One region of the Paenibacillus sp. GQ49 genome, then DNA from elsewhere that is predicted to be linked to it. Evidence: predicted binding sites of a transcription regulator. Region 1 holds the regulator's gene; the other holds the start of a gene.

What was found. Region 1 encodes CtsR, which represses protease genes until heat stress. Its sites were predicted from a motif close to ATGGTCAATAAAGGTCAAACA; they were not measured.
Region 2: clpP (ATP-dependent Clp endopeptidase proteolytic subunit ClpP) is a predicted target of CtsR. The motif match lies at 2,697-2,717, and genes of this name have one in related genera.

What each region holds. Positions count from the first base shown of each region.
Region 1 is NZ_JCAXEL010000031.1:57,898-63,228, reverse strand. Features, by position in the region: gene AC6CIF_RS30680 (GNAT family N-acetyltransferase) at 101-1,276, shown strand; gene AC6CIF_RS30675 (CtsR family transcriptional regulator) at 1,739-2,200, shown strand; gene mcsA (protein-arginine kinase activator protein McsA) at 2,232-2,756, shown strand; gene mcsB (protein-arginine kinase McsB) at 2,785-3,855, shown strand; gene AC6CIF_RS30660 (ATP-dependent Clp protease ATP-binding subunit) at 4,040-5,331, shown strand, end outside.
Region 2 is NZ_JCAXEL010000015.1:35,831-41,161, reverse strand. Features, by position in the region: gene gap (type I glyceraldehyde-3-phosphate dehydrogenase) at 1-996, opposite strand, end outside; gene AC6CIF_RS22425 (sugar-binding transcriptional regulator) at 1,103-2,128, opposite strand; tRNA gene AC6CIF_RS22420 (tRNA-Arg) at 2,555-2,629, shown strand; gene clpP (ATP-dependent Clp endopeptidase proteolytic subunit ClpP) at 2,806-3,402, shown strand; gene AC6CIF_RS22410 (stalk domain-containing protein) at 3,571-4,668, opposite strand; gene AC6CIF_RS22405 (SIMPL domain-containing protein) at 5,058-5,331, opposite strand, start outside.

The DNA.
Region 1 (5,331 bases):
CTTTGTAAGAATCCTCTGACACACTCTAAGGAGTACATATATCAGATATCAGGCCATGATTTGGATTGATATAACTCTAGCGAATGGGGTGTAAGACAACATGCAAATTCAGAAATTGACGGTAGATGATTTTGAACCGGCGATGGCACTCTCCGAATATGCTTTTCAAGTAGTAATGAGTGAAGAACAGAAAGAAAAGCGGCGGAGTCAATTTTCGTCACAGGATATATGGGGTGTATATGAGGACGGGCAGCTAGGAGCCAAACTTCACATCATTCCTTTTCAAACCTATATTCATGGCAGATCGTTCGAGATGGGCGGTATTGCGGGTGTAGCCACCTGGCCAGAGTATAGACGCAAAGGCTGGGTAGCGGGTCTGCTGAAGCATGCGTTGGAAGAAATGAATCGTAACAAACAGAGCATATCATTCTTGCATCCATTCTCTTTTGGTTTCTATCGGAAGTATGGATGGGAGACTTATGTTGAATTTAAACGTTATAAAGTACCTACAGCTCATTTGCCTTCGAAAAAAGCGACACCTGGAACAATTCGGCGTGGGGATCCAGGCCTCAGCATATTAAATGAAGTATACAGTGCTTATGCTGAGCGTTATAACGGAACTCTGGTCCGGGATGATGCAAGGTGGGAGAATTCAGTTCTTGTTAATGGGACCAGCCAGAAGGCTGTATATTACGATGAAGCTGATGCAGCACAAGGTTATCTTTTATATGAGGTTAAGGAAAATAAATTTACCATTAAAGAGATCATCTATCTGAATGAAGAGGCTAGGCAAGGGCTGTGGACCTTCATTGCCAACCATGATTCCATGATCCAGGAAGTAACGTTGCAGGCACCTGCCAGTGATACGCTTGCCTTCCAATTGGATAACCCGCGGATTCAGCAGGAGATTGTACCTTATTTTATGGCGCGTATCGTTAGTGTAGAGCAGTTTATATCCCAGTATCCATTTGCAAGCCAGGACTCACCGGTGCAGATTGTACTTCAGGTAGAAGATGCCCACGCTCCATGGAATGAAGGGGCATGGCAATTAAACGTGGCAATGAACGGAACGGCGTCCATATGGAAAACATCGGAGCCAATTACTGATGATCAGATCATTAAGGTGGATATTCAATCCCTTACCGCGGTCCTGATGGGATATCGCAGACCAACGGAAATGGCGCGAATCGGAAGAATTCACGGACCGAACACAGCAATCAAGGCTTTGGAACAAGCGATTCCTGAACGGGAAACCTATCTGCTCGATTTCTTCTGATGACTATTCCCACTGCTCCATTTAACTTGATTAGCTTATATAGAAATACGGCGTGATTGAAAGACAAATGGACTTCTCCAGCAATTTTGGAGAGGTTTTTTTGTGTCCGGGGAATATTTCGTGTAAAATCGTAAAAAATGAATAGTGACCCCACTTGGCAAAACCACAAAATATGCTATAATGGTTATAAAGTCAAAGAAAGTCAAAGTCAACTAAAGGTTTAATACTTAAGTAGCTTTCCTTTCTACAATCTGATGCATGATCGCCGATATACGGGATTCATTTCATTGGAGGATCAAGGGAATATTAAAGGACCTTCGTGCTTCCTTCGCTCTCCTGTTGACACCTGTGGAAGCAAGATTCGCTGTTTCCCTGATTGGTTAAATGGGTAGAGAAGGTGTACTCTGTGGGGGCGTGTGGGTCCTTATTGACTTAACGTTTCAGACAGTGGAGGATGATTGGATGCGTAATATCTCTGATATTATCGAACGATATCTGAAGAGTATTTTGCATGAAAGTCCCGAAGGAATGGTTGAAATTCAGCGTAATGATCTGGCAGATCAATTCTCATGTGTACCTTCCCAGATCAATTATGTCATCAGCACACGTTTTACACTCGAGAAGGGATACCTGGTAGAGAGTAAACGCGGCGGTGGTGGTTATGTTCGCATACAGCGCATTGAATTACCGGCCCAATCAGCTCTGCATAATCATTTGCACCATAGTATTGGTGAAGAGATCGGGCAGACAGCTGCCGAAGGTCTGATCTATCAATTGGAAGAAGCGCGCTTCTTGAGCAAGCGGGAAGCCGGGTTGATGCGAGCTGCTGTATCTAGAGAGGTTATATTGGTCAAACTTCCTTACCGGGATCAAATTCGTGCCAGAATGTTGAAGGCGATGTTAATATCTTTGCTCGGTAAATGAAAACTATCGGGGTCAAAGGAGGTACATCAATATGCTGTGCCAAGAATGCAATAAACGTCCGGCGACACTTCATTTTACGAAGATCGTAAATGGAGAGAAGACGGAATTCCATATTTGTGAGTCATGTGCCCGTGAAAAAGGGGAAATGATCCCTGGAACAGCAGGTGGGTTTTCCATTCACAACTTGTTGTCCGGATTGCTTGATTTTGATCCAGCCGGCAAAAGTGGATCGGCAGGAACACCACCTGCAAAAGCTCTTCAATGTGAAGAGTGTGGTATGACGTACGCACAATTTAGTAAGATAGGCCGATTCGGCTGCAGTTCATGTTATAAATATTTTGACAGTCGTCTGGATCCTTTGTTCAAGCGGGTTCATGGTAATACGTCCCATGTAGGCAAAGTGCCTGCACGAGCTGGTGGTCGCATCAAGGTGAAACGGCAAATTGCTGATCTGAAGCGTGAGCTACAAGAGAGCATCGCACAAGAGGAATTTGAAGAGGCGGCTCAGATCCGTGACCAGATCAGAGGACTTGAAAAAGGAATAGCTCAGGAGTAAAGTTTGTCATGAGTAGGAGGGATGCGTAATGCCTAATCTGCGCTTTACAGAGAAGGCGCTCAGCGACTGGATGCGCAGTGATGCGGCTGATTCCGAAATTGTCATTAGCAGCCGTGTCCGGATTGCACGCAACCTTCAGCATGTTCCGTTTCCGATGCTGGCTTCCAATGAGCAATCGGAAGAGGTGCTGAATAAGCTGAGCGAAGTGCTTCAATACGATGACGTTCATGCCTTTGGGGATTTTCATACGTTGGATCTGATCGATATTGACGAACTCGACAAACGGGTGCTGGTGGAGAAACATCTCATCAGTCCAAGTCTTGCGAATGAATCCAGGAATGGTGCGGTTATTCTCAGTGAGGATGAGTCAGTCAGTATTATGATTAACGAAGAGGATCATCTTCGTATCCAGTGCCTCTATCCGGGGTTCCAGGTGAAAGAAGCCTGGGAGAAAGCTTCCGCAATAGATGATGCTTTTGAAGCGCATGTGGATTATGCTTTTGATGATCGCAGAGGATACTTAACCAGCTGTCCTACTAATGTAGGTACAGGTGTCAGAGCATCGGTTATGATGCACTTGCCTGCCCTGGTGATGACGCAGCAAATTGGCCGTATTCTAACCGCAGTTTCCCAAGTGGGATTGACGGTAAGAGGAATATACGGTGAAGGTAGCGAGGCGATGGGTAACCTGTTCCAGATCTCGAACCAGATTACACTGGGACAGACCGAACAGGAAGTCATCGAGAACCTGCATGGTGTTGTGTTACAGATGATAGGTCATGAGCGTACAGCCAGAGAACGGTTAATTACCGACTCCAGACTTCGAATTACGGATCGGGTCATGCGTTCTTACGGCATATTGTCTCATGCAGCTATTGTTGATTCCAAGGAAGCTGCACAGCGCTTATCGGATGTACGCCTTGGCGTGGATCTCGGCTTGTTGGATGGACTGTCCATCACGGTAATGAATGAGTTGAATGTGATGACACAGCCGGGATTTTTGCAGAAAACATTCGGGGAAGATATGCGCACAGATGAGCGTGACATCTACCGAGCTCAGTTGATTCGTGATACGATCAATGCAGCGAAGCAGTCCTAGTTTAGCCTGATATAGTATTGAATTATGGTTTCATGCCGCATTGCGGCTTTTATATAATAAGGCATGTACAAATGCCGAATGACTTTATTCGCAGCACGGCTGCAAACAAAAATGATATGAAGAATACGACGGTTATTTCTTTACATGACCTCGTTTTATCCAAAACCATGGAGGTGCAGGAGATATGATGTTTGGAAGATTTACGGAACGGGCCCAAAAGGTGCTCGCACTCGCGCAGGAAGAAGCTGTCCGTCTCGGTCATAATAACATCGGTACTGAGCATATTTTGCTCGGCCTCATTCGTGAAGGCGAAGGCATCGCAGCCAAAGCACTGATCGGCCTGGGACTCGGATTGGAAAAAATTCAGGATGAAGTAGAAACGCTGATTGGCCGTGGCCAAGAGCAACCTACCAACATTGCATATACGCCACGTGCGAAAAAAGTAATTGAACTGTCTATGGATGAAGCTCGTAAATTGGGCCATACCTATGTAGGCACAGAGCATATCCTGCTCGGATTGATTCGTGAAGGCGAGGGTGTTGCAGCACGTGTGCTCAATAACCTGGGGATCAGCCTGAACAAAGCACGTCAACAAGTGCTGCAATTGCTTGGCAGCAGTGAAGCTGTATCCAGCCATAATGGCACACCTGCCAATGTAAGCACACCAACGCTGGACAGTCTGGCACGTGACCTCACGGCTTATGCGAGAGAGAACAACCTGGATCCAGTCATTGGACGTAGTAAAGAAATTGAACGTGTCATCCAGGTGCTCAGCCGTCGTACGAAGAACAACCCGGTATTGATCGGTGAGCCAGGTGTAGGTAAAACAGCGATTGCTGAAGGCCTTGCACAAAAAATCATTGCAAATGAGATTCCGGAAACATTGCGCGACAAACGTGTAATGACCCTGGATATGGGTTCTGTAGTCGCTGGAACCAAATATCGTGGTGAGTTTGAAGATCGTCTGAAAAAAATCATGGATGAGATTCGCCAAGCAGGTAACATTGTCCTGTTTATTGACGAATTGCACACCTTGATTGGCGCAGGCGGAGCCGAAGGTGCCATCGATGCTTCTAACATTTTGAAACCGGCTCTGGCTCGTGGAGAATTGCAATGTATCGGTGCGACAACACTGGATGAATATCGTAAATACATCGAGAAGGATGCAGCGCTTGAGCGTCGTTTCCAACCGATTACTGTAGATCAGCCTTCTCCGGAAGAAGCGATTCAAATCTTGCACGGTTTGCGTGACCGTTATGAGGCGCATCACCGCGTGAAAATTACGGACGAAGCAATTGTGCAGGCGGTTAAACTGTCTGACCGCTACATTACAGACCGTTTCCTGCCGGATAAAGCGATTGACCTGATTGATGAAGCGGGTTCCAAAGTAAGATTGAACTCTTACACGATCCCACCAAACCTGAAACAACTGGAAAGCCGTCTGGAAGATATCCGTAAGGAAAAAGACGCTGCAGT
Region 2 (5,331 bases), on a different contig from region 1:
TTTTGCAAAGTGCTCCAAAGTGCGAACCAATTGTGCAGTGTAGGACATTTCATTGTCATACCAAGCTACAGTTTTAACCAATTGTTGGTCGCCAACAGTCAGAACTTTAGTTTGAGTTGCATCAAACAGGGAACCGAAAGTGATTCCTTGGATATCGGAAGATACGATTTCGTCTTCTGTGTATCCGAAAGTTTCTGGATCGGAAGCTTCTTGCATAGCTGCGTTAACTTCTTCAGCAGTTACTTTTTTGTTCAGAACAGTTACGAGCTCAGTCAGGGAACCAGTAGCTACTGGTACACGTTGAGCTGCACCATCAAGGATGCCTTGCAGTTCTGGGATTACCAGGCCGATTGCTTTAGCAGCACCAGTTGTGTTAGGGATGATGTTTTCAGCTGCTGCGCGAGCACGACGGAAGTCACCTTTAGGGTGTGGAGCATCCAACGTGTTTTGGTCGCCAGTGTAAGCGTGAATTGTAGTCATCAAACCTTGAACGATTCCGAATTTGTCTTGCAGTGTTTTTGCCATAGGTGCCAGGCAGTTTGTTGTGCAAGATGCGCCGGAGATTACAGTTTCAGTACCGTCGAGGATTTCATGGTTTACGTTGTAAACGATGGTTTTCATGTCGCCAGTAGCTGGTGCGGAGATAACAACTTTCTTAGCTCCACCTTTCAAGTGTTTCTCAGCTGCTTCTTTAGTTGTGAAGAAACCAGTACATTCCAGAACGATATCTACGCCCAGGTCGCCCCAAGGAAGTTCTTCTGGGTTACGGTTAGCCAATACTTTAACTTCTTTGCCGTTCACTTTGAAGAAGCCATCGTGTACTTCAACATCGCCGTCGAAGCGACCTTGAGTTGTATCATATTTGAGCAAATGAGCGAGCATTTTAGCGTCAGTCAAGTCGTTGATTGCTACTACCTCGATGCCTGCTACATTTTGAATACGGCGGAATGCCAAGCGTCCAATACGTCCAAAACCGTTAATACCTACTTTAATCATGAGTAAGTTCCTCCCAAGTTTTGATTAATTTTTTATGAAACTTATATATTCAAGACAGACGGTGAAGTCCGTCAAGACAACAATAATTGTAATGCAAAGTAAACACTTATTCCATTTCAGCAACGATGACTTCGGCAGCAGCCTCATCAATAATCAGAATATCTTCCTGACCAAATCGCAACACGGAGTGTATTGCAGCAGCTTTGCTTTTGCCACCTGCAATTCCAATCACAACATCGGTTCGTTCAATATCCTGAAGTCGCATACCCAGTGTAAGCATGGTATGTACCACCTCACCCTGATCATTAAAGTAATAACCGAAAGATTCAGATACGGCCCCTTGCTCCTGAAGTTCATCTATAATCTCCGTCGCAAGTTTACGTCTTGTCGCCATCTCTACGGCATCACCAATTCCATGAATAACAATCCGCGATTTCCGAATCAGCTGCAGAATCTCCTGAACACTAGGGTCCTGGATTAATGATTCATAGGCATGATCACTAAGCAAATCCGGTACATGCAGGAGTTTGTATTGTGCTCCTACCCGTTTTGCCATTGTGGATGCAATCGTATTTGCCTGAATTTCAAGGCTTTCTCCAAGTCCACCGCGTGCCGGTACGAACCAGACACCTTTGAGCGATGTTGGCGGAGTCAGTTGCTCTGCGACTTCGGCCGTTGTTGATCCGCCAGTAACGGCGACAACGTCGTTGTCACTCATGATATTGCCGAGAGCCTTCGCTCCGGCTCTGCCCAGTTCCCTTTTGGCAAATGGAGAAACGTCCGAATCACCAGGAACCACAACTACCTTTTGCAGACCGTAGGCTTGCTTGATGCGCTCTTCCAGCTCGGATAATCCGAACAACTCTTTGGCTACGGGCTCTAACTGCTGCAGCAAATCATACCCTGCCTCGCTGATCTTCATTCCTGCACTGTCAATTTCAATAAGTCCCTGAGCCTTTAACAGATCGGTCTCAGCCCTCAGAACCCGCTCGGTCATCTGCATGGAATTAGCTAACGTTCTCCGTCCGATCACATCCGATAACATGATCTGTTGCAGAATCGTATACCTCTTTTTCAAGATATCCATGAGATCAGGCAGAAGCTGCTTTTGTACTTCTAAAATCGTTCGCATGCTTTCCACTCCCGCAAGTTCTCGTTCTAAGCTCTCTTTCGTGGCCCTAAAACGTCCCGGGTTAACTTTTTAAGTCCCACGTCTATTCTACCTAAAACTGACGTGACATGCAAGTGTTTCAACGTGTTATTTCGACACGCATTCAGCGTTTGTACGCGCCTATTTTCACAATCCTAGTCTTCCATGATCAAGGACTAGCTCACGCATACCATATATAGAAGAAACAAATGAACTCCATCTACATATCGCTCAGAATCACATTTCATACGGCATGTCCAAAACCTCTAATAGCATTTACTTAAATACACTCTTTATCCACTCTTCTTCATCATGATCATTTTTAGGTTAATCCAAACCAACACCACAACGAACTGCTTGCAATTAAATATTTCATGAGCTATAATCATTATTGCTGTCACATAATGTGCGCCCGTGGTCCAATGGATATGACGTAGGCCTCCGAAGCCTGAGATCCAAGTTCGATTCTTGGCGGGCGCGCCATTTTTATTTAACAGCTCATAACCCATTTAACCAATGAAACCGGAAAGGTTTCTTTTTTTTGTAAGTTAGTTTGACTTTCTTTGACTTTTTGTTTGGAATTGTTTATTATGTGGGTAATACGGTAACAGTTTAAGTATAAACACCAATAACATTTACATTCCAAGGAGGTTTTTCACGTGAGTTTTATTCCAATGGTCGTTGAACAGAGCAACCGGGGTGAGCGCGCCTACGACATCTACTCCAGATTGCTGAAGGATCGTATTATTTTCCTTGGTAGCGATGTTAATGACGTAGTGGCTAATGCCATTATGGCACAGATGTTGTTCCTGGCTGCGGAAGATCCGGAGAAAGACATTCACTTATACATCAACAGCCCAGGCGGATCGATTACAGCCGGTATGGCGATTTACGATACAATGCAATTCATCAAACCGGATGTATCTACCATCTGTGTAGGTATGGCGGCTTCCATGGGTGCATTCTTGTTGAATGCCGGTGCAAAAGGTAAACGTTTTGCATTACCAAACAGTGAAATTATGATTCACCAACCACTTGGTGGTGCACAAGGTCAGGCTTCTGACATCGAAATCCGTGCTCGTCGCATCCTGAAAATGCGTGATACGTTGAACCGCATCATCTCTGAGCGTTCAGGTCAACCGCTGGAGCGGATCGAGAAAGACACGGATCGTGACTACTTCATGAGTGCTGCTGAAGCCGCCGATTACGGTATCATTGATAAAGTCATCGAAAACGTAGGTTCCCAAGGTATCTAAGTGTTATGTAGACCACGGTCTACGCGCTAACATAATCAACACCTAACGTAATCAGCAACACCTCATTGTGTTGTCTATACGGGAAGAAGCCCTCATCATAATCATGATGAGGGCTTCTTTTTTTCATTTTATAACAAAGATAACTTAAGAGTGCATAATAATTATTCTTTATTTGGTTCCATTTACATTACTGAAAGGTTCTGTGCCTTTAGGGAGAAGCTCTTTATACGTAAATGGCATTTCAGGGAAGCCCTCTGCGTACGCCGTATATTCATACAACTGGAAGAACACAACTACACCCGTTGGTGTCACATAGAAATCTTGATCTTTATTTAACCCTTTATAACCGTCGAGGTATCCACCGCGGGCTTTCAGTTGATCGCCCACTTTTTTACCCAACGTCTCGCGCATGGTTTTGTTATTTTGCAGCACATCATCTAACGTAAGCTCCTTACCTGTGTCCAGTGCAAAGGTGTGGCCCGTACGGTATGTCATCCCGTGAGCGCCAGCATAATCTTCGTATCGTTGTGTAATAAGTCCCAGCACGCCTTTTTCGTTGTATGTTACCACGTAGGAGCTCTCAAATGCATATGGACGATCGGCCGTTGCACCGCCGAATTCAGATGTTTGTTTCTTGAAGGCAGCTACATGAGCATCCACTTCATCTTTCAATACTTTGTTGATCGCCACCTCAGCTTCTTTGCTCGCAAGGCCACTCACTTGCGGATATTGAACATCCACAATAGCATTTTTCACCGTAACATTGACTGTTGCCGCTTTAACTTTCACGTTATTTTGTTTCACCTTGCTGAGGGTCAACGTTTTGGTTTTGCCATCCCAATTTCCCTGTACACCCAGATAATCTCTCATTGCCGAGAATGGGATATATAATCGACCCTGAATCAATTTTGCTTCCACCTGAGGGTAATAACCGTTAATATAAACGTTTGGCTGTCCATCCATCAGGCTAACGGTCATCGCATTGTTGGCTGCTGTTACCGTATATGACTTGGTTTTCGCATCATATTTCAGCGTTCCACCTGCCACATCTTTAACTGCCGTAAGAGATACCCAAGTTGAACCACCTTGAAGAAGCCCTTTTTGAGTCAGTGTTTTTCCACCCGATTTCAGAGTTACCTCAGCCGGGGTTGTCACTTTGGAGGATACCGATGCTGCCTGAACCGAACTGTCCTGCAATACCGAACCGCTACCTACAATAATTCCTGCTGCAAGCAACGCACTTGTCCATTTTTTCCATGATGTCATATATAAAACTCCTCTCTGAATTCACAATTAGGGATCATTGCGTATGTAATCCTGACCTGATCGCATATCTCATACGCTCACCTCTCTATTATAATTAACCCAATCTCGGAAAGGTTTACAGCTCGAGTTACAATGTTGATGAATATCAGACCGAAAATATAACGGGATATGACCTTTTTGTCACGAACAACTATACAAAAAAGATACCAATATACAGCATTTCATGTTGCTTCAAAAGGGGTTCCTCCTATCCAACTTCATCAAAGTTTGCTTTTCCAACAAAAAAAAGACTCTGTCCGCAGGACAAAGTCTTTGTCATTATTTCGTTCTACCCTTCAAATGACCCTTGAAAAGGTTACTTGAGCTTACAATCCTTAATTCACTCTTGTTTATTTCATTTCATACGTGATATTCAGGATTGTGCTTACTTTAACCTGGCCTGTTTCAATCTCAGTGCCACCTGCTGTATCTTGTGCTTTGGACATCAACGCCTCACTTGCATAGAACACAGGCACATTGGCATCACCTTGGCTTACGGAAAGAACAGCACCCAGTTGACGTTTAACTGCTTTTGCAATGGCGCCAGCTTTCACATCTGCATTGGCAACAGCTTTCTCAATCACTTGGGATTCATAACTTTCCGGATTTTCTACAGTAAAGCGC